DNA from 2 places in the Paenibacillus sp. ICGEB2008 genome. Region 2 is predicted to be linked to the other one. Evidence: a T-box and tRNA genes for the amino acid it is inferred to sense, from the RefSeq annotation. Region 2 holds a T-box; the other holds one or more tRNA genes.
The links. A T-box is a leader RNA that pairs with one kind of tRNA and senses whether it is charged. The one in region 2 lies ahead of argS (arginine--tRNA ligase), so its partner is inferred to be a tRNA-Arg.
Positions count from the first base shown of each region.

Region 1: it encodes a tRNA-Arg, which carries the amino acid that the T-box ahead of argS (arginine--tRNA ligase) is inferred to sense. The anticodon was not compared.

Region 1 is NZ_AMQU01000036.1:164-6,302, forward strand. Features, by position in the region: rRNA gene rrf (5S ribosomal RNA) at 141-257, shown strand; tRNA gene C400_RS0125555 (tRNA-Ile) at 294-370, shown strand; tRNA gene C400_RS0125560 (tRNA-Ala) at 393-468, shown strand; tRNA gene C400_RS0125565 (tRNA-Asn) at 473-548, shown strand; tRNA gene C400_RS0125570 (tRNA-Met) at 582-655, shown strand; tRNA gene C400_RS0125575 (tRNA-Ser) at 659-750, shown strand; tRNA gene C400_RS0125580 (tRNA-Glu) at 782-853, shown strand; tRNA gene C400_RS0125585 (tRNA-Val) at 861-936, shown strand; tRNA gene C400_RS0125590 (tRNA-Met) at 966-1,039, shown strand; tRNA gene C400_RS0125595 (tRNA-Asp) at 1,065-1,141, shown strand; tRNA gene C400_RS0125600 (tRNA-Phe) at 1,193-1,265, shown strand; tRNA gene C400_RS0125605 (tRNA-Thr) at 1,291-1,366, shown strand; tRNA gene C400_RS0125610 (tRNA-Tyr) at 1,371-1,456, shown strand; tRNA gene C400_RS0125615 (tRNA-His) at 1,476-1,548, shown strand; tRNA gene C400_RS0125620 (tRNA-Gln) at 1,567-1,641, shown strand; tRNA gene C400_RS0125625 (tRNA-Lys) at 1,646-1,721, shown strand; tRNA gene C400_RS0125630 (tRNA-Leu) at 1,737-1,824, shown strand; tRNA gene C400_RS0125635 (tRNA-Gly) at 1,831-1,905, shown strand; tRNA gene C400_RS0125640 (tRNA-Cys) at 1,916-1,986, shown strand; tRNA gene C400_RS0125645 (tRNA-Arg) at 2,013-2,089, shown strand; tRNA gene C400_RS0125650 (tRNA-Pro) at 2,112-2,185, shown strand; tRNA gene C400_RS0125655 (tRNA-Gly) at 2,195-2,265, shown strand; gene C400_RS0125660 (PAS domain-containing sensor histidine kinase) at 2,470-3,573, opposite strand; gene C400_RS0125665 (response regulator) at 3,566-4,219, opposite strand; gene C400_RS0125670 (GAF domain-containing protein) at 4,364-4,813, opposite strand; gene C400_RS0125675 (Crp/Fnr family transcriptional regulator) at 5,112-5,852, shown strand.
Region 2 is NZ_AMQU01000022.1:124,693-148,401, reverse strand. Features, by position in the region: gene C400_RS0119815 (ABC transporter ATP-binding protein) at 1-26, shown strand, start outside; gene C400_RS0119810 (ABC transporter ATP-binding protein) at 26-2,116, shown strand; gene C400_RS0119805 (S-layer homology domain-containing protein) at 2,229-3,197, opposite strand; gene argS (arginine--tRNA ligase) at 3,474-5,198, opposite strand; T-box leader at 5,260-5,518, opposite strand; gene C400_RS0119795 (four-helix bundle copper-binding protein) at 5,596-5,925, opposite strand; gene C400_RS0119790 (MogA/MoaB family molybdenum cofactor biosynthesis protein) at 6,189-6,704, shown strand; gene C400_RS0119785 (nicotinate phosphoribosyltransferase) at 6,771-8,234, opposite strand; gene C400_RS0119780 (cysteine hydrolase family protein) at 8,361-8,927, opposite strand; gene C400_RS0119775 (NUDIX domain-containing protein) at 8,995-9,783, opposite strand; gene C400_RS0119770 (PaaI family thioesterase) at 9,849-10,271, opposite strand; gene C400_RS0119765 (RicAFT regulatory complex protein RicA family protein) at 10,394-10,846, opposite strand; gene miaB (tRNA (N6-isopentenyl adenosine(37)-C2)-methylthiotransferase MiaB) at 10,930-12,483, opposite strand; gene pduL (phosphate propanoyltransferase) at 12,781-13,353, opposite strand; gene C400_RS0119750 (low temperature requirement protein A) at 13,498-14,583, opposite strand; gene C400_RS0119745 (dipeptidase) at 14,771-15,838, opposite strand; gene C400_RS0119740 (stage V sporulation protein S) at 15,957-16,217, opposite strand; gene C400_RS0119735 (TIGR00282 family metallophosphoesterase) at 16,347-17,141, opposite strand; gene rny (ribonuclease Y) at 17,218-18,762, opposite strand; gene C400_RS0119725 (regulatory protein RecX) at 19,124-19,873, opposite strand; gene recA (recombinase RecA) at 20,082-21,143, opposite strand; gene C400_RS0119715 (competence/damage-inducible protein A) at 21,369-22,637, opposite strand; gene pgsA (CDP-diacylglycerol--glycerol-3-phosphate 3-phosphatidyltransferase) at 22,733-23,320, opposite strand; gene C400_RS0119705 (YajQ family cyclic di-GMP-binding protein) at 23,530-23,709, opposite strand, start outside.

The DNA of each region.
Region 1 (6,139 bases), on a different contig from region 2:
CAATGAAGTTTCGGATCCAGTTTTCAGGGTGTAACCTTGAAGGTATGTAGAAGTACATACAACAAGCGTATAGCTATTCATTCACAGAATCCGTGATGAACCGAATAACCTTACGGAAGAATTTGCGAGGCAAATTCATGTTTGGTGGCGATAGCGGAGGGGTTCCACACGTACCCATCCCGAACACGACCGTTAAGCCCTCCAGCGCCGATGGTACTTGGACCGCAGGGTCCTGGGAGAGTAGGACGCCGCCAAGCAAAATCCTTTAAAGGATGATAAAATTTAATGAATTAGGGCCTTTAGCTCAGCTGGTTAGAGCGCACCCCTGATAAGGGTGAGGTCGGTGGTTCGAGTCCACTAAGGCCCACCATTTCTAGATTGACTAAAAGTTTGGGGCTATAGCTCAGCTGGGAGAGCGCCTGCCTTGCACGCAGGAGGTCAGGGGTTCGATCCCCCTTGGCTCCACCAATATTCCCTGATAGCTCAGTTGGTAGAGCACTCGACTGTTAATCGAGTTGTCACAGGTTCGAGTCCTGTTCGGGGAGCCATATTTCAATACTTCTGAATTTTATATATAAGGTGGCGGCGTAGCTCAGCTGGCTAGAGCGTACGGTTCATACCCGTGAGGTCGGGGGTTCGATCCCCTCTGCCGCTACTCGGAGAGATACCCAAGTGGCTATAAGGGGACCCTCTGCTAAGGGGTTAGACTGCGTAAGTGGTGCGAGGGTTCGAATCCCTCTCTCTCCGCCACAAAATTATTAAATCAGAATTCATTTTGCAAGGCCCGTTGGTCAAGGGGTTAAGACACCTCCCTTTCACGGAGGTAACAGGGGTTCGAATCCCCTACGGGTCATAATTATGGAGGCTTAGCTCAGCTGGGAGAGCATCTGCCTTACAAGCAGAGGGTCGGGGGTTCGATCCCCTCAGCCTCCACCATTAATAGTATTAAGAAATACCTTTGATGTCGCGGGGTGGAGCAGTTCGGTAGCTCGTCGGGCTCATAACCCGAAGGTCGTAGGTTCAAATCCTGCCCCCGCAATTAATTTCCTGTTGGAAATGCCTCTGGAACTGTGGTGTAGAGGCCTAACATGCCTGCCTGTCACGCAGGAGATCGCGGGTTCGAATCCCGTCAGTTCCGCCATTTTAACTACATATAGTGTAAACTATATGATATAATTGTAAAATAAAACATGGCTCGGTAGCTCAGTCGGTAGAGCAGAGGACTGAAAATCCTCGTGTCGGCGGTTCGATTCCGTCCCGAGCCACCTTTCAAGTGGGAATTGGCAATGTGCCGGTGTAGCTCAATTGGTAGAGCAACTGACTTGTAATCAGTAGGTTGGGGGTTCAAGTCCTCTCGCCGGCACCATTTTGGAGGATTAGCGAAGTGGCCAAACGCATCAGACTGTAAATCTGCTCCCTTACGGGTTCGGTGGTTCGAATCCATCATCCTCCACCAGTCTTTTTATAATCATATGGCGGTCGTGGCGAAGTGGTTAACGCACCGGACTGTGACTCCGGCATTCGTGGGTTCAAGCCCCATCGGCCGCCCTTTGATTCTTAATTTAATGGGGATTAGCCAAGCGGTAAGGCAACGGACTTTGACTCCGTCATGCATAGGTTCAAATCCTATATCCCCAGCCATTAAGAGCCATTAGCTCAGTTGGTAGAGCACCTGACTTTTAATCAGGGTGTCGAAGGTTCGAGTCCTTCATGGCTCACCATTTATAAGTTATTTTGCGGTCGTGGCGGAATTGGCAGACGCGCACGGTTCAGGTCCGTGTGGGCTAACCCCCCGTGGAGGTTCGAGTCCTCTCGACCGCACCATATTTTGCGGACGTGGCTCAGCGGTAGAGCATCGCCTTGCCAAGGCGAGGGTCGCGGGTTCGATTCCCGTCGTCCGCTCCATTATCCATACGGCGCCATAGCCAAGTGGTAAGGCAAAGCTCTGCAAAAGCTTCATCCCCAGTTCAAATCTGGGTGGCGCCTTGACTGCTCATTATGGAACTAAATATGCGCCCTTAGCTCAGCTGGATAGAGCGTTTGACTACGAATCAAAAGGCCGGGAGTTCGAATCTCTCAGGGCGCGCCATTTATTAAAAAATGTATAATGTCGGGATGTAGCTCAGCTTGGTAGAGCACCTGGTTTGGGACCAGGGGGTCGCATGTTCAAATCGTGTCATCCCGATACTGATTTGCGGGTGTAGTTCAATGGTAGAACTCCAGCCTTCCAAGCTGGTAGCGTGGGTTCGATTCCCATCACCCGCTTTTTGCTATAGCGGATTCTTGTTGCCTCAGTGGTGACACCTTATAAATAAAGAGAGCCTGTCTGGGGACAGAGCTCTCTCTTTTTTTGTATGTTTATCTTCCATAGATTCTACAAAGTGTTGACTATCGATAATCCTTGCTATCGGTGTATTCCTTCTGCTCCTGCAGTGAGTATACACCGATAACTGATCTAGTACACAGGTTTTACACTGGTATGGTCAGCTGTATGGAGGTTCCCTGATTTGGAGCAGAGGTCATGCTCAAGAAGCCGCCTACTCCTCTAGCTCGTTCTTCCATGCTGAACAATCCAACTCCCTCTCCTTTGGATTCTCCAGAGAAGCCCATACCCTCATCCCGAATAGTTACTTTTATTATTTCGTCTTGATCCTCTACATCAACGTATGCTTCTGCTACATCTGCGTATTTAGCCACATTCGTCAGTGCTTCCTGTACAATTCTATAGATTGCTATTTCTTTTCGGATATCAAGGCGTTTACGTAAAGTACATTGAAAATGCACTTCGATTCCGTAATGCGAACAGAAATTTTCAATATAAGTTCTTAGGGCCGGTACGACACCCAAATCATCCAGAACTGAGGGACGAAGTTCCCACGCTAGGCCACGAACATCTTTAATGATATCGGTTACCTGTGCACGCAAATTTTCCAAAGTAGCGTTGGGTTGTTCAGCTAGTTGGCTATCTAGTTGAATAATAAGTGAAAACAGGCTTTGACCAATCCCATCATGAAGCTCTCTTGAAAAACGTTTACGCTCTTCCTCCTGTATTTGCATGACTTGCGTCATCATGGTCTGAAGCTCTGCCTCTACTTTTTTTAATTTAGTTACTTCATTACGGATCGCTAAGTACTGATAGGGTTTACCTTCCTCGTCCATAAATGGAACAATCGTAGTATTCACCCAGTAGTAGCTGTTATCTTTAGCACGATTTCGTATTTCTCCCTGCCATACCTCACCAGAACGGATCGTAGTCCACAGGTTCTTCATGAAGGCTCGAGTATGATAGCCCGAATTAATGAGACGATGATCCTGCCCGATCAATTCTTCACGACTATATTGCGAAATCTCACAGAACTTATCGTTTACGTATTGAATAATTCCTCGATGATCGGTCAGAGCAACGATGGAAGATGTATCTAGAGCAAATTTTAGATTGGATAGCTGGTGGAGAGAACTACGCAGTACATGGAGAAAAGGAGAATCTGGTATATGAATTTCCAAATCATTCAGTAGTTTATCGGTTGACTCCCCAAAGGCGGGCTGCAGTAAAGGGTTAGAAGGTTCATTCATAATGGAGCAACCCCTTTTTCAGTGCAAATTTGACCAACTCAGGCCGTGTTTTCAAGTTAAGCTTCTCCATAAGGTTGCTTTTGTGGGACTCTACGGTTTTGACGCTAATCACCAGGTGTTCGGCAATTTCCTTGTTGGCATATCCTTTGGCTACCCATGATAGGATCTCTTTTTCCCGCTCAGACAGGGATTCATACGGCCCGGCTATGCCCTCTTGTTTGATTTTGTCCAGATATTCACTCATCAGGCGTTTGGTTGCATTGGGGTATAGATAGGCACTGCCTTCGGCCACAGACTGGATGGCAGCGAGTAATTCCTCATGAGGTGCACTTTTTAAAATATATCCAGATGCTCCGGCTTGAATGGCTCGGAACAGATATTCCTCATCATCATGCATCGTTAAAATAAGCACTTCTGTATCCGGCAACTGTTTTTTTAATTCGGTGGTTGCCGTGAGGCCATCTTTGCCAGGTGGCATACTAAAATCCATGAGCACGACATCAGGTTGTAGCTCCACCGCTTTGCGGATTGCTTCATCCCCGTCTGCTGCATCTCCTACTACCTTAATACCGTTTTTGCCGTCCAATAGGGCCATGAGGCCAGAACGTACGACAACATGATCATCCACTACTAGTATACGAATCAATTAGTCATCCCCTCGAACGGTAAAAAAACCGTGCGTTTTGTCATAATCATAGCAAATTTTAGGGATTTCAATCAACAGAGATAGTTAGATGAGCTGTTCATGTTCACTTATATTTATAAATTTTATTTTTCTTCAAATATCAATCTATGGAGTGAGAGGGAGGGCACATAGCTGGCCAAGGCGATGAGCGACTTGAGTGGCCTTGGCTACATCAGATTCGGTGAATGTTCTCACTTCACGGTTACCGACAAGTAGCACACCGTTTGGCAAGTCTCCTGTACTGGAAAAGGGAATGGCTACTGCAGAATGTAACTGTTCGGCCAGCATAAGCGCACATTCTTGACGTAAACGTATACTGCCTGATATTAAAGCGCTAACGGTTACGGTACGCCCCAGACGAACAGCCATCCCGGCAATCCCATGACCGACTTTAAAAGAGATAAGGCGATAGCGATTGTTTCGGCTGCCGGAGGCATAATACCAATGCAACTTACCCCCTGACCTGGACATAAATGCAAGTGCAGTGAGATCCCCATAAACATGATCTCGCAACTGGTTCAGTTCATTTCGCATTTCATCCGTTATTTGTAGCATAGAAGACACATCCTTTATCTTAACCAACTGTAGCTCTAATTTATTGTAATTCCGACAGGTACAAAAGTAATTCAGGGAACCCCCTGATCTATAGGCGCAGGAAACACTGACTTTTCATTAGACTGGGTAATCAATAAGAGGTGGGGCGATAAATGGGGCGTTAGATAATCCTGGAAGTGATATTTATCACTGCAAATCAGGGAGTAGGGAGGTGCAAAATCAGGTGTTCTCCCGATAACAACCCAGGAATTAAAACATTATGATAAAGATATCAGGTAAACACGAGGAGGACGCTAATATGCAAGCCACTTGTATGGAACGGTTTAGGGACGAAACGCAGCGCACGGGGATTCAGCTTTTTCTGACGGAAGAGCATTTTGAACTGTTAAAAGATATCATGTCCTGGAAGAAGGTAAAGGCAGGCGTTATGCTTTTCCGAGAGGGTGATGATGCGGAGCAGCTTTATTATATACATTCGGGTCATGTTAAACTCCGTAAGTCGACAGAAGACGGTAAAGAATTGATTCTGACTATTCAGCACCAAGGCGATTTAATCGGGGAGTTTAGTGGGATAGATGGGGAAGAGTATAGTTGCACTGCAGAAACAGCCGATGTGTGTGAATTAGGTGTCGTGCTTGTTAAGGATCTGGAGTCGCTCCTGTCTAAGCATGGGGAAATGGCGCTTCAGTTTATACAGTGGATGGCAATGAAGCAACGAATTATGCAATCACGGTTTCGGGACTTACTGTTGTATGGTAAAACGGGGGCACTAGCGTCTACGTTAATCCGTGCAAGTAATACATGTGGGGTAGCTGTGAAGGATGGCATTTTACTGAATATGAAGTTAAGTCACTCCGAACTGGGTGAGATGATTGGAGCAACGCGCGAGAGTGTGAACCGGATGCTGAGCTCGCTGAAAGAGCAGGGTACCTTGGATACGAGAGACGGAAAAATCGTCATTCACGATCTCAAGGTGTTGCGCGCTATGTGCTGTTGCCCTTCGTATGGCCAATGTGCCCATGAGATTTGCAGACTATAAATTTATGAGCTTGTTAGGCGGGGGCTAAAAGACTCCGTCTAATTGTAAGTCTTCTGACAACAAGCGATTAAAAGGAACGAGTATCGTAGATATCTTAAAAAGAATCGACGGCGCGTTTAGCGGCAAATCAACGATATAGTGTTTTGAAGTAGCCATCATGTTGAAATAGTTGACTAGTAGTAAAGAAATTTTAGATATTGATTTATTGTGAAATATTACAAGTTGTATTCTGTAGTTAAAAATGATATATTATTTGAGCTGACAACAAAACAGCCGTTTCTAAAGAG
Region 2 (23,709 bases):
ATCTGACCTCAGGGGAGGTATCCTAATGAAACCCAATATCGGCAAAAGGCTGTTCCAGTATGCACTGACGAGCAAAGCGGGTTTTATTGCCGCTCTCATCGCCCTGGCTATTGGAGTAGCCGCTGAGCTGGCCGGTCCCTTCATCGCCAAAACGATGATTGACGACCACATGCTCGCTATTGAAAAACCATTTTATGAAACGACTAGTGTGGACGGCACTATAAGTTATGCTGGAACCCATTTTAAACGTGAAGATCGCTTTGAGGCCGGGGAGACCAAAGGGCGCGAAGCGAGGATTTTACAAGTCGGCAGATCTTTTGTATTTGTCGATGGTTCCGTCCAGGTAGCGGATGGTAACCGATCCTTTACGAACGGTACGCTGACCGTGACACGCGGCTCCGACACCTTTCATTATAAAGCTAAGGCTCTAACGGCTGATGAGCTGTATAGCTTTTACAAACCGGAAATGCCCGGCATTTTTCAGCTGATTGGGTGGTATTGCTTCTTTTTAGTCGTTTCGATTTTTGCCGAGTTCGGCAAAACATACTGGCTGCAATCCTCGGCGAACAAAGTCATTCAGAAGCTTCGGCTTGATCTCTATGCACACATTCAGCGCTTGCCAGTTTACTTTTTTGATAACTTACCCGCAGGCAAGGTCGTATCCCGTGTTACGAATGACACGGAGGCAGTCAAAGATTTGTTTGTGGCTGTACTCTCAAACTTCACTTCAGGGATTGTAACGATGGCAGGGGTATATGTGGCACTCTTTCTACTGGATTTCAGACTGGGTCTTATCTCTCTATTTATTGTACCGTTGCTGATCTTATGGATTGTATTGTACCGCAAGGTTGCAACCCGCTATAACACGATCATCCGATCCAGGCTCAGCGAGATTAATGCGATTATTAATGAATCCATTCAGGGGATGTCCATTATTCGTGTATTCAGGCATCAGAAACAAACACAGCAAGAGTTTGAAGAGTTAAATGATGACTATATGAAGCATCAGAATAAAATGCTGAATTTGAACGCTTTTACTTCGCACAATTTGGTCAACGTGTTGAGAAACCTCGCTTTCGCTGTCGTGTTGTGGTATTTTGGATCTGCGGCGCTTGGCACTACAGGTAGTGCGATATCACTAGGGGTATTGTATGCCTTCGTCGATGTGCTGGGTCGATTGTTCCAACCTATAACGGGGATGGTCAACCAGCTCGCCGTACTGGATACTTCCATCGTATCCTCAGGACGCGTATTTGAATTGATGGACGAAACTGGAGAGCCGGTGACAGATGGTACGATGCCGCGTTACAAAGGCCAGGTAGAATTTAATGATGTTTCCTTTGCCTACAAAAAGGATGATGTGCTTAAGCATATTTCCTTTACAGCACAGCCCGGCCAAACGGTTGCTCTTGTCGGGCATACCGGATCAGGTAAGAGCTCAATTATCAACCTGCTATTCCGGTTCTATGATCCGCAAAAAGGAACGATCACCATTGACGGAACGCCTGTCAAAAGTATTCCTAAGCAATGGCTTCGCCATCATATGGGTATTGTGCTTCAAGACCCATATTTGTTCACAGGTACGGTAGCCTCTAATGTCAGTCTCGGAGATAGTAGAATTACGAGAGAGCAGGTGAATAAAGCGCTGCATGACGTTGGCGCCGACAAACTGCTAGCCCATTTGCCCCAAGGATTTGATGAGCCTGTTATTGAAAAAGGCAGCACCTTATCCGCCGGGCAACGTCAGCTTATTTCTTTCGCTCGCGCGTTAGCCTTTGATCCGGCCATTTTAATTCTGGATGAAGCTACCGCCAATATTGATACCGAAACGGAAGCGCTCATCCAATCTGCTCTTGAAGTGCTCAAAAAGGGACGTACGACCTTTATCATTGCCCACCGTTTGTCCACCATTCGTAGTGCAGACCAAATTTTGGTGCTGCATCGGGGTGAAATTGTTGAACGGGGTAGCCATGACGAGCTTATGGCCCAAGGCGGCCGTTACTTCCAAATGTATCAACTTCAGTCAGGAACGGTTGCAGCAGAATCTGCGTCTTCCTCAGCTACACCTTCTGCGCAAAATGACTTGCTTACAGGTAAAGTCGCATTTAAAGCTTAAATAATACTAGAGCCTGGGGCTAACAATTAATATTTAGCATGAAAAAGCCAGCGGTCTCCATTCATATTGGGGACTCGCTGGCTTTATTTTATATATGACATATCTTGTCGTTTTATTTAGCTACAGACGTGCCTGTACCTGTGGGAGGAAGCATTGTTCCATCGACTGCTTTGAGCGTAACCTTATACTTACTATCTATCAATGTACTGGTGTGGGTATCTGTAATGACTTGAATGTTCATTTCCCCTGGTTTTGGACTCGTCAGCTTGTAGTAAATGACCGCATTCGTATCATCTACGTAGTCGATGTGATCCACTTCAATACCGTAACCTGGATTAGGTGCCTGAAGACGAGTGATGGTTACTTTGTTCTGCTGGTCATTCGCCTTCTCTATGCTCATGCTAATATTGGTTTGTTGATCTGAATCTACAGGCTCAGCTGGATTTTCCGGAGTGGCTTGCATCGGTTTATGATTTTGTACAAACTCGGATGCATGATAGACCATTTCTGCTGCCTCCATCCGCGTTACTTTACGATCCGGGTTAAAGTTACTCTTTTCATCCAATGTTGCAATTTTGGTCAACAAAAGAAATTGAACTGCTTCGTTCGACTCTTGGTCTAATTTTTTGCCATCTGCTATGTTAATAAGCATACGGACCGTTGGATATTCACCCGTTGCACTCACTGCTTTATACAGAATATTCGCGAATTGCTCCCTAGTCATGCGGGTACTTGGATTAATATCCGGTGACAGAGGGATTTGGTGCTGGACTGCAATCCGATAGGAATCGGCATACCATGCGGAAGCCGGAATGTTTGCAAAGGAGCCCGTTGTAAAATCAGGCATAACCTGAAGATCCATCGCCCGAACAACCAAGTGTACTCCTTGTGCATACGTGAGCGTTTGATCCGGTGCAAACTTATCCTTGGTTATCCCTTGAATAATTCCTTTGTTCTGAAGTGAACTTACGATCTTCTCCTGCTCAGCTCCCTTTATATCACGAAAAGCAGAAGCCGACGTAGCCACAGCCAATGAACAGACGACAAGCAGCGCAGCTGCCACGCTTTTATTTTTGATCATGAGATACACCTCCATGTTTACTTTGCTTCTATACTTACGGACGCAATAAAACCATCAAATGTTTCAAATATGCACAAATTGGTTGCAAAACATTGGAATACCCTGCGATTAGTGTAACCCGTCTTGCTCTTTTCTGCTCACCATCTCCATGCAAACCCAAAAGTGTCTATGATAGTTTTCCTTTTACAGCGCCTTTTAGAGAAAAGAGCTAATTCGCAGTAATTTTAGCTAGCAAAAGCAGCAGTGAACCTAACAAAAATACCCACTTGTGGTAGCTTACATCCGGTTAGGAGCTTTCAGTCCAAGAAGTCGCAGTGTACTTGCCAGCATATCTGCAGTCTGTTCCGCCAACTGAATGCGCCACTGTCCACCATCGACAATCCTTTCCTTAGCATAAAAACGGTTGAACGCCTGTGCTGTATCCAATGCAAATCTAGCAATAACCGAAGGTTCCAGTTGCTGAGCAGCACGTATCAGCTGCCCGTGATAGCGATCCAACTGCTTAAGCAAGGTCCAGCCTGCGTCACCCAGCATTTCATCCGAAACGATATTCCATTCAGGAGAATGCCCTTCTTGACCAAGGACGTTGTCACTGGAATTAGAATCAACCTCAGCGCGAGCGCGAGCTTTCTCCAGAAGGCTGCGTATACGCGCATGGGTATACTGCACATAAGGGCCAGTCTCACCTTCGAAGGTCAATGCCTCCTCCAACGAAAAATCCACTTCATTCAGACGGTTATTTTTTAAATCGCCAAAAATAATCGCTCCGATGCCGACATCTTCTGCTATTGCCTCTTGTTCCAGCAAATTGGGATTCTTCTCCGTAATAATGGCTTGAGCACGCGCTACAGCTTCATCCAGCACTTCCTCCAGTTTCACCACCTTGCCGCGTCTTGTGGACATTTTTTTGCCTGCAAACCGCATTAAACCAAACGGTACATGCCCACATTGCTCTGCCCATGCCTCCCCTGCATGCTTGAGCACCGCAAATACCTGTTGGAAATGTAACTTCTGTTCCCCGCCAACGACATACAGCAGCCGATCAGCCTTCATCACTTCATGACGATAAATCGCTGTTGCCAGATCACGGGTGGGATAAATGGTAGTCCCATCCTTCTTCAAAATAAGACACGGCGGCAGCTGCTCGTCTTCCAGACGAACCACAAGTGCTCCATCACTTTCCTCCAGCAATCCTTTTGCTCTTAATTGGGCAACAACTGCCTGCATTTTATCATTGTAAAAGCTTTCCCCCAACACATGGTCAAACGAAATGTTAAGGCGTTGGTACATACGATCAAATTCACCCAGACTGACTTCAACAAAAAACTCCCATAGTTGTTGAGCCTCAGTATCCCCGTGCTCCAAACGTCGGAACCATTCGCGACCTTCATCCTCCAAAGACGGGTCATGCTCAGCCTCCTGATGAAAACGGACATATAGCTTCAATGATTCCCCGATCGGATCCTGTTGTAGCTGCTCTTCATTACCCCATCTTTTATAGGCCGCAATTTGCTTGCCAAATTGTGTTCCCCAATCCCCTAGATGATTCACACTAATCGGTACATATCCGGTTTCACCAAGTATGCGATACAAGGCGGCACCGATAACAGTAGAGCGAAGATGACCGATACCAAATGGTTTCGCAATATTGGGCGAGGACATATCAATTACTACTCGCTGTCCATGCCCAATATTGGGCTTGAGAAACTCAGTCTTGCTCAATTCAGCTAGCATCGGTGGAATATGAACAGATCGATCCAATGTAATATTTACATAGGCACCCGATGCTGTAGCGGTTAGACCCGCTTCATGGCTTACTAGCTCTGCCAATTCCATTGCAATATGCTGTGGAGACTTTCGAAATTTCTTAGCCAGCACAAAACAGGGAAACGCCACATCTCCCCATTCAGGCTGCGGAGGCACCTCGAATAAAGATAAAACTTCTTTCTCCTCCAAGCCCGTATGAGCTAAAATAGCTTGGGTAGCAATCATCAACAACATGTTCCTCTCTCCTTCTTTTTATAGGATCTAACAAAAAAAAAGCCCTCGCCTCTTGATATAATCAAGAGACGAGAACTTCGATATCCCCGCGGTACCACTCTTTGTAAATCGGTTGTGTAGATAAAGCTAGCTTACACAAATCGCGATTTCACTCCATTGACAAATAACGGTGTCAGCCGGGTTGATCTACTAGAAGTTCTTATCGTTGGATCAACCGTCTCCCGGGTGCGCTTCACATCGGATTTCATACCGGCTTCCACCTCTTCCGGCTCGCTGTAATGATACGGTTCCGTTGCTACTCTCCCGTTCCTTGACGTTAATTCCCACCATTATACAAACCTATTTAGTAGAAAGCAACCTTTTATTCCCTCTTCAGGGACTAGTTCTGTATATGTAATTACACTGCCACCAATTGGCGACAAGCCTCAACACAATGACGGCAGGCCTCTGCACAATGTTTGCAATGATTATGGGAATGCTTGCTGCATTCAGCAGCACATACCTCACAGGCTTTGGCGCATAGCTCACAGATTTCCTCGGCAAAATCCGTTCCGCGCTGCAACATTTGAGCAGCAAACCCACATATCTCTGCGCATTCCCTACTCACTCGAATACATTCACGCAGCATAGCTAAATCATATTCCTTCAAACTTGCTACATAGCATACATTGCAAGCGTTCATACATTCCAGGCAAGCATCCACGCATTTTTGGTATGAATGATTCATAATACATTACCTCCCAGTTGTTGATCCTGCTGTACTATTACCCGCTGAGCCTTGAAATTAATCAATTGATGTTCGCGCTTTCAACAAAATAAACCCAGAAAATCCCGACTTATGTAAGGAAGTGTACTATATTCCAAGGTGCAAGCGCAAGGATATTAATCACATAACTTTTTATCCCTCGTTTCTGACTTGCATCCAGTCGGTCATTCCTCTATTGTAAAAAAAGAATATGCTTAACCATGAATCAAGGAGTGAAGATTGTAATGAACATAACATCTGTAGAGGAGCACCGACGGGAGTCTCCGCAGCAGGTTAACTGCATGGTCGTGACCGTCTCTGATACACGAACCATGGAAACCGATACTGGGGGCCGACTGCTCAAGGAACTACTAGAAACGAATGGGTATAAGGTTGTTCGATATGTTATCGTCAAAGACGACTATGAGGGTATCCGGCAGTTGGTAACCGAAGCTGCAGCACATGAGGACATCGAGGCTGTACTTTTAACAGGTGGTACTGGCATTTCTCCGCGTGATACTACATATGAAGCCATCTCCTCTTTACTGGATAAGGAACTACCTGGCTTTGGTGAAATCTTCCGTTACTTAAGCTTTGCTGAGGACATTGGATCAGCAGCTATATTAAGCCGGGCTGTAGCGGGTACTGTGGGCCAAACAGCTGTGTTTTCTATGCCTGGCTCCCGCGGAGCCGTTCGTTTGGCAATGGAACGCATTATTGTCCCTGAACTGCGACATGTGATGAGAGAAATTTATAAATAAGCTCCTATTCCACACATGCGCCGACACAAAAAGGCACCCCATATTTGAATGAGGTGCCTTTTCACATTATTCTTTTTCTTCAACTTCGGGCTGCATGTAGCTATCAATCAGCCTTTGCTTCAGCTCCCATACCTTCTCGCTAAGATTAACACGATAAATTTCAGGATTCAGCTTCCGCAAATATTCTGGCCAAAACAGTTTCAACTGTGAAGCATGATAGGCACGAATTTCATCCAGTTCGGGAAGCTCGTATACCTTCTGTCCATTTATAAAAATAGGTTCAAGCATCGGTACAGCTTCGTAATTTTCAACATACTTCTTCATATATGGATGCAAAGGGTTAAACAGCTTCAGGCGCTTACCATTGCGCGGACGTTCTTCATCCGGGAAAGAAATGTAATCAGCTACAGCTCTCCCTTTCTTCTTATCCACAATGCGGTATACATCCTTTTTGCCTGGTGTAGATACTTTTTCCGGGTTACCCGAGATCTTAATCGTCGGCAGCATTTCACCGTCTACTTCCCGCTCAACCAGCTTGTACACTCCGCCTAATGAAGGTTGATCTGAAGCCGTAATCAGCTGTGTTCCTACACCCCATACATCAATACGTGCACCTTGGGCTTTTAGATTGAAAATCGTATTTTCATCCAAATCGTTGGAAGCAACAATTTGTACGTAATCCAAACCTTCGGCATCCAGCATTTCCCGGGCCTGAATAGATAGATAAGCCAAATCACCGCTATCCAAACGGATGGCATTCATACGCTTGCCTTGACTCTCCAGCATCTTTGCTGTCCGAATCGCATGAGGAACACCGCTCTCCAGCGTGTCAAAGGTATCTACCAGCAATGTAACCTGATCTGGCAAAACCTTCGCATACACGTCAAACGCCTCTTGCTCCGTCATAAAGGTTTGTACCCATGAATGGGCATGTGTTCCTTTTGTCGGAATCCCAAAATGTTCGCCTGCCAGCATATTAGAAGTCGCATCGAAACCTGCAACATAAGCTGCACGCGCTCCCCAAATGGCTGCATCTGCCTCCTGCGCACGCCGTGTACCAAATTCGAGCAGTGTATCGTCACTGGCCACCTGCTTGATACGCGATGCTTTTGTCGCAATGAGTGTCTGGTAATTCATAAAATTCAACAACGCCGTCTCGACAAGCTGCGTTTCCATAATTGTTCCTTCAACACGGACCAGAGGCTCATTTGGAAAAACAAGCGCCCCTTCTTTCATCGAATGGACCGTTCCGCCAAACTTAAACTGGCGCAATGCCTCCATGAACATGGGATCGTACTTTTCCTCCTGCTCTGACAGATAGCGAATGTCCTCTTCTGTAAACCGCAAATTTGAGATGTAATTCACAATGCGTTCCAGACCAGCGAACACGGCATATCCATTACCGAAAGGGAGCTTACGAAAATACGCCTCGAACACAGCTTTACGTTGGTGACTTCCGTTCACCCAATGGGCGTACATCATATTAATCTGATATTTATCTGTATGTAATGCGAGGCTCGTTGACTTCATCGTATCATCCTCTCTGACTGTCCCTGGTCCCTGGCTTGGTGACGGCATACCGTCTTATCTGCCCAGATTCAGCAATATCCGACTCCATTTTGTTATCGGACATTGGTGCACAATCATTCAGTTATTTTACTTCTTCTGGCGCAAAAGCGTATCTTCAGCCGACCACACCGTGGCTCCAAGACTTCCCTCAAAATGGCCCAAAGCCCAGTCATGTCCCGCCTGATTAAAGCTCGCCACAGCGTCCTTATATACGGTAATAGCAAAACCTTTGTTATAAGCATCTACAGCCGTATGCAGCACACAAATATCTGTACACACACCAATCAGATGTACTTCCAGAATCCCGCGTTCGCGCAACCTGAGTTCCAGATCTGTACCAGCAAAAGCACTGTACCGTGTTTTATCCAACCAGTAGATACGATCACTTTGTTGCTCATATAGGCTATGAAGCTTACCATACAATTGTCGTCCATCGGTTCCACGTATATTATGTGGAGGAAACAGCTTACTCTCCGGGTGATAAGGGTCATTCTCCTCATGTAAATCAACAGCCATGACAACAAAGTCCCCTTGCTCTACATAGGCTTGCGTGATGGCTGTGATCCGTTCATCCAGCTCAATCGCAGGTTGTCCCACAGGCAGACTACCGTCCACAAAATCTTTCGTGTAATCAATAACAATCAGTGCCTTCATCGTACAGTCAGCTCCTTATCATCAAAGTGAGATTGCACGCTCTATGCGTAACCTATCCCAATAAACGTTACGTATAGATAGATAAACGCGGTACTCTATCACTAAAGCGATATAACTGGGCCGGTCTTTGTGAATATTGATTGGAACTCAGCGGTTTACCATTCTCATCCCGAACCTCTTCCAGTATTCCCTGTCTGCTACGAGTCGATGTTATTTTGCGAATAAAATTCGGCTCTTCGAAATCCGGTACGACGCTCTGAATCACCTGATACAATTCACCCAGTGTAAAATGTGGCGGTAAAAACTGCTTGGCTATCGTTGTCTGAAGCATCTGCAACTGAATCTTGCGATAAGCATCGACTATGATATCCCGGTGATCGAACGCCAGCTCCAATTCCTCCAACGCTTCTCTGATCGTAAATAACCCGACCTCAGAAGCATCATCAGCCGCCTGCCGTTGCTCTAGCATCCATTCTTCTACCAGCGCAAAAAAAGCATGCGATATGATCCACCCGCGCGGATCACGGCCTGGTCCACTATATACGCCCAAATACTCCAGATGCCCGCCGTCTACACCGGTTTCCTCTAACAGTTCCCGCTTGGCCGCTCCATATATGGATTCATCTTCTTGACAAAACCCTCCAGGCAACGCCCAGCGTCCCGCAAACGGCCAACTCCGGCGCTTGATGAGCATCACTTTCAGCTCACGAATCGGCAATGTCTTTGTTACCGTCTTGCGCTCACGCTTCGTTAAAGTAAACATTACGATATCCGCCGGAGCACCATCCGGGGTACGGTATTTCTTAATGTTATAAGACGCCTTCTGCGCCTCTTCGTTTATACGATTGCTATCCATTGGCATCACCATATTATATCGTTTTGATAAATTCATTATGACATAATAAAAATTTTTGTCAAGCGTTAGGCCTTGCCTGAGTCACTTGCTTGTTGACGCAACACTCGGAACGTTGCTGTAGCTGTACAACCGAGTGTACCTTCGCTATCCCTTACTTCTGCCTCGGTGGTTATAGTGCGGCCTCCCTGATGAATAATCCGTGCTTTAACCTCCAGTCGTCCTTGTCCCATGGCTGACAAGAAATGAACATTCAGGTTCGTTGTTACACATGGATCCATATTTCTTGAAGCCATACTGACCATCCCCATCGCCTGATCCATCAATGAAGTGAGCACCCCCCCATGTACAATCCCCATCACATTGGTATGATGTTGTTTGGCCTCCAAAGCGATATGTGCCTCGTTAGCATCAGCTGTGATCAGCTCACATCCTAAATACTCCCAAAAGGTATTATCTTCACCCTCTAGCATCTTACGCAACTTATCCATTCCCTCTCTTCCATCCCTTCTATGCTGTCGCAATTCTCTTGATGTCCCATGAACATATACGATGACTAATTGCTTCCGAAAAAAAGGCGTGGAAGCTAAGCCTCCACACCACAAACCTTATTCTAGTCACTGCAATTAGAGGAGGAAGTGACCTTCCCCTCTTCTACGTTCACCTTTTCAGCAACCGTATCACGGATGGCCGTGATCACCATTTGCAGTAGCTCATTAATTTCCACCTGGCTCTGCTGAAACTCTGTTACAATTGGAATACCGTCAAGCTCTTCCTGTAGCTCCTGAAGTTCAGCCTCTATTTTAGCAATCATTTTTTGATTCTTTAAAGATTCAAATGCTACAATTTCCTTTTGCTTCTTCTTCATCGTTGCAATCAGTTGCTGGATGCGCTCATGGTCCTGAATCTTTTCTTCTGCTTTCCGGAACACCTGGACTTCCTCACTGCTGCCCAGAATACCCGCCAACTCTTTGGCCTTTGCCAATATCATATCGCGATTGACCAAATGATCATGCTGGCGCGCCGCCGATTGAAGTTCTGTTTGTTGCAACCGCTCCTCTGTCATTGTCCATCGCTCCTTTTCTCACTTAGATGGTCTTGCACGCAGCCTTTTATTCAAACCGCATGCAGCCCGCTAGACTATTCTTTTTATCCGTTAACCGCTACTGGCGTTTGAACCAAGTCACCTTTAATGTAGAAGGTCATAGGTTCTGTAATTTTAACTTGGACAAAGGAACCAATCAGATCCTTCGATCCTTCAAAATGAACAAGCTTATTGGAACGAGTCCGACCAGCAAGCACGTTGCTGTCATTTTTGCTCTCGCCTTCCACCAGCACTTCCACCACTTCGCCACGCAATCGACTATTAAAGCGAAGGCTGTTTTGATTCACAGCAATGTTCAGACGCCGGAGACGCTCTTTTTTTACCGACATAGGCACATTATCTTCCATCGAAGCCGCTGGTGTGCCTTCACGTGGTGAATAAATAAATGTGTAGGCAAAGTCATAGCCCACTTCACGCACCAAAGATAGAGTATCTTCGAACTGTTCGTCTGTTTCACCCGGGAAACCGACGATAATATCCGTTGTCAGAGAAGCATGCGGAACAGCTGCTTTTATCTTCGCGGCCAGTTCCAGAACACGCTCACGAGTATATTTTCGGTTCATTTTCTTCAATATATCCGTATTACCGGATTGTACAGGCAAATGAATATGCTCCACCAGATTGCCACCCTTACCAAGGACTTCAACCAAATGGTCGTCAAAGTCACGCGGATGAGAGGTCGTAAAACGTACACGCGGAATATTGATTTTGCGCATATCATCCATCAGATCTCCGAATCTGTAATTCATATCCTTCAAATCCTTGCCATAGGCATTGACATTCTGACCCAACAAGGTAATCTCTTTAAATCCTTGACGGGCCAAATCCCGTACCTCAGCAATAACATCCTCTGGTCGGCGACTTCTTTCCTTACCACGTGTGAAGGGAACGATGCAATAGGTGCAAAACTTATCACAGCCGTACATGATGTTTACCCAAGCCCGCATACCCTCGCGCTTCTTCGGCAGGTTTTCGATAATGTCGCCCTCCTTGGACCACACTTCGACCACCATTTCTTTGCTAAAGAGTGCTTCCTTAACGAGCTGAGGCAAACGGTGAATATTATGGGTACCAAAGATCATATCGACAAAACCATGTTTTTGCATAATGCGGTTCACGACATTCTCTTCCTGCGACATGCAGCCACACACTCCGAGCAAAAGTCCTGGCTTTTCTGTTTTGAGATGCTTGAGGTGACCCAGCTCACCAAACACTTTATCTTCCGCATTTTCACGGATAGCGCAGGTGTTCAGTAAAATGATGTCTGCTTCCTTCCGATCCTCGGTTGCCTGGTAGCCCATTTGCTCCAGCAAACCTTTGATTGTTTCGGAATCATGCTCATTCATCTGGCAACCGAATGTATATACGATATAATGCTTGCCCTCACCGATATGCTTTAGCTCATCCGGGACTGCGTTATCATACAATACCTGTACGTCCTCTTTACCACGCTGCTTTTCTTTTCTATGGTTCGGCTCCGCCATAATGTTGATTTCACGTCCGCGAATACGAATCTTTTTGCTATGCTCATCTTCAGAAATAATCTTCGCATCCGAGAAATCAAAATATTGGGAGTAATCTTTTGTTTCCTTAGCCATTCGCTGGTCACTCCTTACACCATCTATTTCACGAGCTAATTTGTGATTTACTGTATCTTTAGGCAGTTGGTTATTTTATTTAAGCTCCAAAAAACCTTTGAAAAAGGCATTACACTAAATTATAGCATGATTTATAGGTCATAGCCATAGATCATCCCCGGATACGAATCAGATGCAGTGTGATGCACAAAGTTTTTTATGTATAAGGTGAGCATTGGTGTATTTATAGTATATAAAAAAAAGCCCGACTCTTTTGCAAGAATCGGACTTTTACAACTTGTGTATTCAATACGTGTATTAGTCTACGATTTCAGCAGTGTCACCGTTTTTCACACCGGCTCCGTTCGCTTCATCCGTGTCAATATGCATATCCAAAGCAAAAGAATCGGACACACGTGCAAGAACATTTTCAAATACAAGGCCACGTTCGCCGCCAACACGTACTTTCAGCAACTGCTTGTCCTTAATGTCCCATTTAGCTGCATCGGATGTATGGAAATGGATATGGCGGGCTGCTACGATAACGCCTTCTTGCAGTTCCACTTCTCCGGCTGGTCCTTTCACTGTAATTCCTGGTGTACCATCAATGCTACCGGATTCGCGTACAGGTGCCTTTACACCAATAGCAAAGGAATCTGTGCGAGAGATTTCCAGTTGGGAAGCTGGACGAGCTGGTCCCAAAATGCGAACCTTATCAAATTGGCCTTTAGGACCAATTACAGCTACCGTTTCATTTGCGGCAAATTGTCCTGGTTGGGACAAAGGTTTAAATTCAGTCAATTGATAGCCTGCTCCGAACAAGATTTCAATATGCTCTTGAGTCAGGTGAATATGACGGGCGGAAACGCCGACAGGTACGATTTTAGTCATCGTGTGGTCACTCCTTTTTCTCTATACAATACTTTACACATCTATGCTATTATACTCCTATTTCGACAAGAAAGAAAAGGATAGTGCATAAAGTTCCCTTTTTCGCCCTAACCAGCCATACATATCGTCCATATAAAACTGGGATCAAACCGTCATTTTTGCAAACAGAAGAAAGAAAAGCATGATCTCAGCTACGATGAGATGAGGAACTACAATAAATATATTCAGAATAAACAGCGCACAGAGGATTCCAGTTAAGAAAAGAATGACTCTGAGACGAGGTTTAAGATGACTCAATCTGTACTGATGGAATACCAGCAAAACTGACAAAAAATAAATAAAAACAGAAGCAAAAGTAAAGCAAAGCACAAAAGTATAGGCTGCTTGCCCTAAAAATAAGAGCTGTATGGAAGCCGCAAGCATGCTAAGAGAAAGATAAATAAACAAATGACCATAGATAATAGTCTGTCCTGCTGTTTGTTTGGATTTGTCTACGCGCTTCTCTATATTCTCAAAATATTGCCACCAGATTGCGATGACCAATACAAATGTCAAAGCAGCAAAACCAATGGAAGAGATCGTGAAATGATCGGATTGTAAAACAGAAAGTATACTTATCACTGATTCTCCAAGCAGGATTAAGGTGAACTGTGCAAAACGCTCCAAAAGATGCTCTGTATGGATAGGTGTGATCACCAATTTTTTACGACCGATTAATGGAACGAGGATATCAACCGCAATGCCAGTATACAAAATCAAATATCGAACCCACGAGTCGAAGAAAAGGGAGAAGCTAGAGATTACGATCCCAACCCAAAGATAGGTTCCAAAAAAACGAGCTGTTTCCTGTTTATGAGCCGTTTCCTTGGGGGCCAAAAGCAAATATTGAACGACAGTCAAACCTCTTAAGCCAATATAGCCAACAAAAAAAGATACATAATACGCATCAAAATCTATATTAAGACTAGCAGTCATGATTAACACAAAAAATAATTGCAAAATCATAAAAATTCGATGCATTATACTGTCTTGACCAAAACGATTGTTATAGACTGTTTGCCCCACCCATGCCCACCAGATCGGAATAAAAATCAAAATAAACTTCTCTAAATTATGCCAACCAACACTACCATGCTCAACATGTAGTAAAACATGAGTCGCCTTGGAGACAGCTGCTACAAACAATAAATCATAAAAGAGTTCAAGCCAGGTAACCTTTTTTATCAGCATTATGTAACGGAGCTCCCCTCTAGTATGGCGGTATAGCATTGTGCTTTCAGGCTCGCTTCTACGTATGCCCAATTTCGGAAAGCGTTATTTTAGCACCATGCAATCCTCGGATGCTCCAATTATTTCGTAATCGTTCTCGCTTTGTCAAGAAAATGCTCAGCCGAAAACAACTGCGATATTAAGCTATTTAGGACAACATTTTAGATGGCAGATTTGTTCTTAAATAGTCCAGTGCATGTTCTCCAAGCCATCCCTTGACCAGCTCCTCAGAGTAATGCTTCAGCAGTAGTTCTGCAAAAGCCGGATATTTCCCCGCGTGCTCCAGTCCTCGCACATGGGCCTCGATACCGTCAAAATCAGAGCCGAACATCAAATGTCTTTCGCCACCCAATGAACAAATGTGCTCAATGTGCGGTAACAGATCCTCAGCGTGTACTGTACCCTGCTCTTTCAGAAACATCGTGACAAAGGTCAACCCAATTCGTCCGTTACGGGCAATCAGTGCCCGAATCTGTTCATCTCGCAAGTTACGAGGATGAGCACATCTCGCAAATGCGTTCGAATGCGAGGCGATGGGCGGTAAGGCCGCCTCCTCCATCACTTCCCAAAAGCCTTGTAAGGACAAGTGTGATACATCTAGCAGCAGTCCCAGACTATTACAGCGATTGACCAAATCATGTCCCTTGCGGGTTAGACCCCCACCTCTAAGCTCCATAATGCCGTCAGCCGCCCAATTTGCATAATTCCACGTCAGCCCGATCAACCGTATTCCCAATGCATAGCACACATCCGCATAAAACGGATTTCCTTCCAGCGCATCTACCCCTTCAAGCGAAAGCAACGCCCAAGGTGATCCTGTATGATTCGTCCCACTTCCATGCCCATTCGTTATCTTTCCTGCTTGCTTCTCTACGTCTGTCTGCTTTGCCTGCTCCACTTGACGTATAGCGGACGTATTTTTAAATGCTGCCAAGTCTTCTTTCCACAGCAAAGGTTTTAACCCACCTGAGGTAGAAGTTACATGCTGCCTGAACAGCTCAATTTGACGAACCACATGCTCAAATTTCGGTGTACCCAATACCTGTGAAATATATATAGCGAATGTTTGCAATCTTACATTGCCTTCTAGCAAACGCTCTTTTGTGACATCAAGCGATGAATGACTGAAATCTACCTGCGAATCGAGTTGCATTTTACATAACACGTCGCAGTGAAGATCAACAACTGGCCAATTCGCTTCAAACTTATCATTCATGCACTATACCCCCATTGGATTAAAGCCCACAAATTTATTTTGAAAACCATAGTAATTAAACCACAAAGCAAAAAAGCCCGTTTACAAAACGTAAACAGGCTCAGGCAACTTCCATTTATTATCTTGGCTCTACAATCAATTTGATCGCAGTCCGATCTTCTCCATCAATAACAATGTCTGTAAAAGCAGGAATACAAATCAAATCCACTCCGCTTGGTGCGACAAATCCCCGGGCAATGGCTACCGCTTTAATGGCTTGGTTTAGTGCACCCGCTCCAATCGCCTGTAATTCTGCATTTCCGCGTTCACGCAGTACTCCTGCGAGTGCGCCTGCAACTGAATTGGGATTGGATTTTGCTGATACTTTTAATACATCCATAGTAAGTACCTCCCCTGGGAATGATGATGGTTTGATTCCACTATTAGATGTTATTCGAGGGTCAGCAAAAAATTCCTGCTTTTTGGTGACAGTTTTCCTTATTCTTTCCTTAAGTAGCTCACAACAAAGTTAATCCATCCGCCATTCGTCTTCTTTAAGCCTGATTTTCTGAATTTTACGGGCTTTCCCATCGTCATCATTGAGCTCTACGCTGATGGCATGAAAGTGCCATTTGCCCATGTCCACTTGAAAGCGTACCGGAAGCTGGGTCTGAAATTTCTGTAATACAGCCTCTTTCTGCATACCAAGCACGCCCTCATAAGGACCTACCATTCCCGCATCTGTCTGATACGCAGTTCCTTGTGGCAAAATCGTATCGTCATTACTTTGTACGTGTGTATGTGTTCCTACCACGATTGATGCACGTCCATCCAGATGCCAGCCCATGGCAATTTTTTCGGAAGTGGCTTCAGCGTGAAAATCTACTAGAATATGTTTATGTTTTTTGCGCAGCTCGTCTACAATTTCATCTGCTGCCCGAAATGGACAGTCAATAGCTGGCAAAAAGGTTCTACCTTGCAGGTTAACAATGGCTAGTTCCTTACCTCCACCTTTTACAACAGTGTAACCCCGACCTGGTGTCCCTGGCGGAAAGTTAGCCGGACGGATGATCCGCGGCTCATCATCTATAAAATCAAATATTTCCTTATTGTCCCATGTATGATTGCCCATCGTAATCCCATGAACGCCCCAATCAAAAAACTCTCTGGCGATGGCTTGAGTAATTCCTCTTCCCGAAGCTGCATTTTCTCCGTTCACAATAATAACATGCGGGTTGTATTTTGATTTTAGCGAAGGGAGATTCTCCCTCAGTGCCTTTCTGCCTACACTGCCGACGATGTCTCCAATAAATAATACGTTGATAGAAAACCCTCCCTAGTCTGCCTTACATAATGAAAAGTGGCCCTACAAGCAGCGGCCACTTTTCATTGAAATGCTTTTATTTTGCGTATTCTACCGCACGGGTCTCGCGAATAACGGTAACCTTAATATGCCCTGGATAATCCAGTTCATTCTCAATCGTTTTCGTAATATCGCGGGCCAATCGGAATGCTTCCGCATCATCAATTTTCTCTGGCTGTACCATGACACGAACTTCGCGTCCGGCTTGAATTGCGTATGATTTCTCAACGCCTTCAAAAGATTCGGAGATGCGTTCGAGCTTCTCTAGACGACGGATGTACGTCTCTAGCGTTTCACGCCGCGCTCCCGGTCTTGCTGCTGACAGAGCATCTGCCGCTCCAACCAGCATGGCGATCACTGAAGTCGCTTCGCAGTCGCCGTGATGTGAAGCAATGCTGTTGATAACGACCGGGTGTTCCTTGTACTTCTTCGCCAGTTCCACGCCAATTTCAACGTGTGATCCTTCCACTTCGTGATCCAGCGCCTTCCCGATGTCATGCAGCAAGCCTGCCCGTCTTGCCAGTACAACGTCCTCGCCCAGTTCCCCGGCCATTAGACCTGTCAAGTATGCAACTTCCATCGAGTGCTTCAATACGTTCTGTCCGTAACTCGTACGGAACTTGAGACGTCCCAAGATCTTGATCAAATCCGGATGCAAGCTATGCACACCCACTTCAAAGGTGGCCTGTTCACCATACTCACGGATTCGTTCGTCCACCTCTTTACGGGATTTTTCCACCATCTCTTCAATACGAGCCGGATGTATCCGTCCGTCCGCTACGAGCTTCTCAAGAGCAGTACGCGCAATCTCTCTACGAATCGGATCAAATCCGGACAATATAACAGCTTCCGGCGTATCATCAATAATGAGGTCGATTCCAGTAAGGGTTTCAAGTGCACGAATGTTACGGCCTTCGCGTCCGATAATCCGGCCTTTCATTTCTTCGTTCGGCAATGTCACAACAGAAACCGTCGTTTCTGCTACATGATCTGCCGCACAGCGTTGGATGGCCAGTGTGATGATTTCACGGGACTTTTTGTCCGCTTCTTCTTTGGCCTGCTGTTCAATTTCCTTAATCATCTGAGCTGTTTCATGACGAACTTCCTGCTCTACGTTGGTCAGAATAATACTTCTTGCATCCTCCATCGTAAGATTAGAAATACGCTCCAACTCAGTTACCTGGCTCTTGTAAATCAAATCAATTTGCTGCTGGGTTTCATCGATTCGTTTCTCTTTGTTGGCCACTTGTTCTTCTTTGCGTTCCAGCGATTCCAATTTTTTATCCAGCGATTCTTCTTTTTGCAGCAATCTTCGTTCCTGTCGTTGAATTTCATTGCGACGTTCACGAGTTTCTTTTTCAGCTTCGGCACGGATGCGATGAATTTCATCTTTCGCTTCCAATACCGTTTCCTTCTTCAGCGCTTCTGCCTCTTTTTTCGCGTTCTCCACGATTTGCGCGGCAGCTTCTTCCGCACTGGAGATCTTAGCTTCTGCAATAGATTTGCGAATAAAATAACCAATCCCGAACCCAAAGAATAACGCGGCTACAGCAACGAGAACGAACCAGATCGCAGTCATCATACTGTTCACCTCCCCGTTGGTTCCTCCAAGGCATTCCTTGGGACTTTTTGAAATTGTCACATTTACTTTGATCGTCAAACTAAGATAACGACTCAAGGTCGCTTCATTTCATATGCACATGCTTTCACACGTACAATTCCGCCTGGCATAGCGGCATCACTTGTTATTTGGCGATGAGAACTTTACCGTGGATTCCGCTTTTTTGGAAGGAAAAAGGGCACTCCACAAATATCGTTTCATATATATTTTATTATTTGACAAATGGCATTGTCAAGGGAATGCAAACATTAGTAGACTACCGTGCAGCTGTCCATATCATAATCAGCTCATCTAGCCAGAAGTTCAGCTACCGTTTTGCAACTTATTCCTCCCAATGCAGTAATTCCTCGTCATCGAAAGCTCCGTCTTGCTCAGCCGCACTGAGATGATTGACCACGCGGCGTGTCATATCCCCCGAATATCCGCGTCTCATAAGAAACGGAAATGTTTTCCTTTTTTTATCCATTATATCACCACGTACCTGATTCCATTTTTTACGTCCAATCGACAATGCACTCTCCCACTCCTCATTGTCAGTGATCTCACCTAATGCTTCCCCGATAGAGGCTTTAGAGATGCCCTTCTGACGAAGTTCTTGTCTGATCCACATCTTACCCTTACGTTGGCTTGTTATACGCTGTCTTGCCCACTGACGGGCGTATAAATCATCATCTACAAGCTTCTCCCGTTGCAATCGCACCAATATCTCATCAATAACAGTCTGATCCACTTCCTTTTGCGCTAAACGCTGGGCAATTTCCTGACGTGTACGAGGCTTTTGCCCCAAATAGCGCAGCGCATGTACATAAGCCTGTTGTTTTTCATCTGCCAGAACGATATCTTCTAGTTCTTTTTTGACGAATGACGTTCCTTTGAACATGTTGTACTTGATCATTACATCTTCCAATACAGACAGTGAATATGGACCAAAATGAATGATGTATCTTCCACGGTTGCGTCTCTGCCCCTGCTCCACTCTAGTAATCATCAATTCCACATGATCTGGAAAAAGAGAAATCCCTTGCTGTTTATCTTCTTCCGAAGTGTATTCATCTTTATCGTCCAACTGCACTAGTTTCCCTCACTTTGAAATTCACGAAAGCAGCCTATGATCACCTGCTACGCAAAAGTTAGATTCTGCTGACAAAGCAGACTTTATTTGATGCAAAAATGCCCTGCACACCTGTGCAGGGCATCAGAATTATGCTATTCAAACGGACTGTACCATAATCCCTGGCTACAGTTCACATGACAGATCAAAAGCGAAGTCTCAGGCAAGCTTATTCAAGCTCCAGCAATTCCTGTTCTTCCTTGGCCTCCTGCGCCAACTCTTCTTCTGTCGGTGGAGCAATTGTTGTAATCAAATTACTGGCCACCCGGATTTTTTGCTCAATCGTACTAGCAATGTTCGGATTTTCCTTCAAAAATTGCTTTGCATTCTCACGTCCCTGACCAAGGCGCTCGCCTTCGTAGGAATACCAAGCTCCGCTCTTGTCGACAATGTCATGCTCCGTACCGATGTCAATCAAGCTTCCTTCTTTGGAAATACCCTCACCGTACATAATATCCACTTCGGCCTGACGGAAAGGAGGCGCAACTTTGTTCTTCACGACTTTAATACGTGTGCGGTTACCCACGATGTCGTTACCCATTTTCAAGCTTTCGATACGACGAACATCCAAACGTACCGTAGAGTAAAACTTCAAAGCACGTCCACCTGGTGTAGTTTCAGGGTTACCGAACATAACACCTACTTTTTCACGGAGCTGGTTGATAAAGATAGCAATGGTTTTCGATTTATTAATGGCTCCAGACAGCTTACGTAATGCCTGTGACATCAAACGCGCTTGAAGACCGACATGGGAATCTCCCATTTCGCCTTCAATCTCTGCCTTCGGTACAAGTGCCGCTACAGAGTCTATGACGATAATATCCACTGCCCCACTACGCACAAGAGCTTCGGCAATCTCCAATGCCTGCTCACCTGTATCTGGTTGCGATAGTAACAACTCATCAATATTGACACCCAGCTTGCTCGCATACGACGGATCAAGCGCATGCTCGGCATCGATAAAGGCGGCTTGTCCGCCTGTTTTTTGCACCTCTGCGATAGCATGAAGAGCTACTGTCGTTTTACCGGATGATTCCGGTCCATATACTTCAATAATCCGGCCTCTTGGAAAGCCGCCCGTTCCTAACGCAATATCCAAAGCAATCGAACCACTGGGGATTGTTTCCACTTGCATGTGAGTAGACTCACCCAACTTCATAATGGAACCTTTACCAAATTGCTTTTCTATTTGACGGAGCGCCATATCCAGCGCAGCACGACGATCTGACAATAAACTCACATCCTTCATTGTTTGTACTTTAATAATACCTTGTTTTGACACGCTTGCCAAGCATTTTTTCGAACATACATTCGTTTTTTTATTTCCCACAACTCTCTTCTATAATTAAACCTTTCTCATAAAACGAAAAAAGAACCGCTGGCAAAAAGCTTTGCAACGGTTCTTCCGATAAGAAGATTATATCATGAATATCTATCTAAAACAACTCATCGATAATTAAGAGAGTTTCTCGTTCTCTACCAATCGACGCCACAATCTGTACAAGATAGCTTTGACGGATCGCAAACGGATGGTCTCACGGTTACCGCTTAAATTTAGCTCATATACCTCCGTTTCCTTGTCACGCTGAGCAATACCAATATACACCAGACCAACTGGCTTCCGCTCGGAATATCCGGGCCCAGCTACACCAGTAACGGAAAGTCCGAAATCACTGTCCATAATCATTCTTGCCTGCTCTGCAAGCACAAGGGCTACTTCCTTACTCACTGCGCCTGGCGCATGGTCGCCTTCCAAATAATCATAGGGCACATTGAGCAATTTCATCTTCATTTCATTGGAATAACACACGATTCCACCTTGAAACATAACAGCACTGCCAGGTATAGAAGTGATGTGTTCCATCAGCATACCGCCTGTACAGCTTTCCGCCGCACTCACAGTGAGTCCGCGTTTGGCCATTAAATCTACAATCACCTTCTCCAGCGTAACATCTTCACTTGCATACATATATTCGGAAAGACGTTGCTGAATTTGTACTTCCGTGGCAGTCAGCTTAATTAAAGCTTCACTCTCACTGGCCGCCTTGGTGGATATACGGATCGTAACTTCCCCTTCCTTGGCATAAGGAGCAATCGTGGGGTCCGTCTGGGATTGGATCAGATCTAGCAAGCGAGTTTCAAGAGCTGACTCACCGATCCCTGCGAATTTTAGCATTTTCGAATAAATCGGCATCTCCTCACCGCTCAATGCCTGCTGAAGCAACCAAGGTTTGGCATGATTTGCAAACATAGGTTTAAGTTCCTTAGGCGGTCCGGGCAAAACAACATAAAATTTACCGTCCTGTGCAATCGCATCCCCTATAGCTAAACCTGTCTCATTTTCAAGCGGAGTGGCTCCTTCAATAGAAAGCGCCTGCCGGCGGTTATTCTCGGTCATTTCGACCCCGCGGTTCCGGAAAAACTGATCAAGCTTGTCCATGGCAAGACGATCTATCTGCAATTTCCGCCCCAATACAGCCGCTATCGCATCTTTTGTCAAATCGTCCTGAGTTGGTCCCAGCCCACCAGAAAACAAAATAATATCCGCACGCTTCTGAGCAAGTCGTACCGCTTCCTGAAGTCGATCCATGTTATCGCCAACTACAGTCTGAAAATATACATCAATGCCGATTGTAGCTAGCTCTTGTGATAAATATTGGGCATTTGTATTTACTATTTGTCCAAGTAATAACTCTGTTCCTACTGCAATAATTTCAGCTTTCATCAATTCGTCCTCCTATGATGCGTATATTGTGGGAATTATGTAAAGAAACAGCAATAAGTTAAGTCCCTATTGCTGTTTCCATAAGATTTATCCTGTTACACTTTAGAGGAGCTCAGCAAATGGATATTCTTTACAAAGTAATCAATACCCGAATAAATGGTGATTAACACAGCTGCCCATATCGCTATTAAATCAAACGGAATACCCAGAAAAACAAACGGGAAATTATTAATGAGCAGTGCTACAATAGCAACGATCTGGATGATCGTCTTTAATTTCCCCCAATTGCTTGCAGCAACCACAGAGCCATCCAATAAAGCGATCTGTCTTAGACCCGTAACCGCAAACTCACGACTGACAATCACAACGACAACCCATGAATCAATTTTTCCCATTTCTACCAAAGAAACCAAAATAGCAGTTACCAACAGCTTATCAGCAAGGGGGTCCAACAGCTTGCCCAAATTGGTGACCATATTATTTTTACGAGCCAAATATCCGTCAAGGCCGTCTGTGCTGGCTGCTACAAGGAAAATAATAGCCGCAATCAGCTGATTATACGGCAGCTTGAAAGCACCGATCTCAATCGGTGGCGGATAAAAATCAAAATCCACCAGCAAAGCCAGCATCATCACCGGGATAAGGCAAATCCGCGTTATTGTAATTCTGTTGGGTAAATTCACAACACACTCTCCCCTGATTATCGTACTTGATTACAAATGGCAGCTTTCGGATTGAAATCAATCCTATGTAAAATCGCTTTCGACGAGCGTTATACACCTTAATGTCTGCATTTTCGTTACAAGTATAATATGGCGCAAAACGCATGTCAAAATAACCTGCTGCACATCAAGCAACGTTTAGTCCTACAAAATCTATGAGAGAAAACGGCTTATTTCATGTTTGTAAATTGAAGCTCCAACGGCAGATCAGCTTTCCGCAGCAATTGAATAATGGCCTGTAGGTCATCCCTGTTTTTTCCAGTTACTCGAATTTGATCACCTTGAATCTGACTTTTCACTTTTAGCTTGGAATCCCGAATAAGGATATTAATTTTTTTGGCGTTATCCTG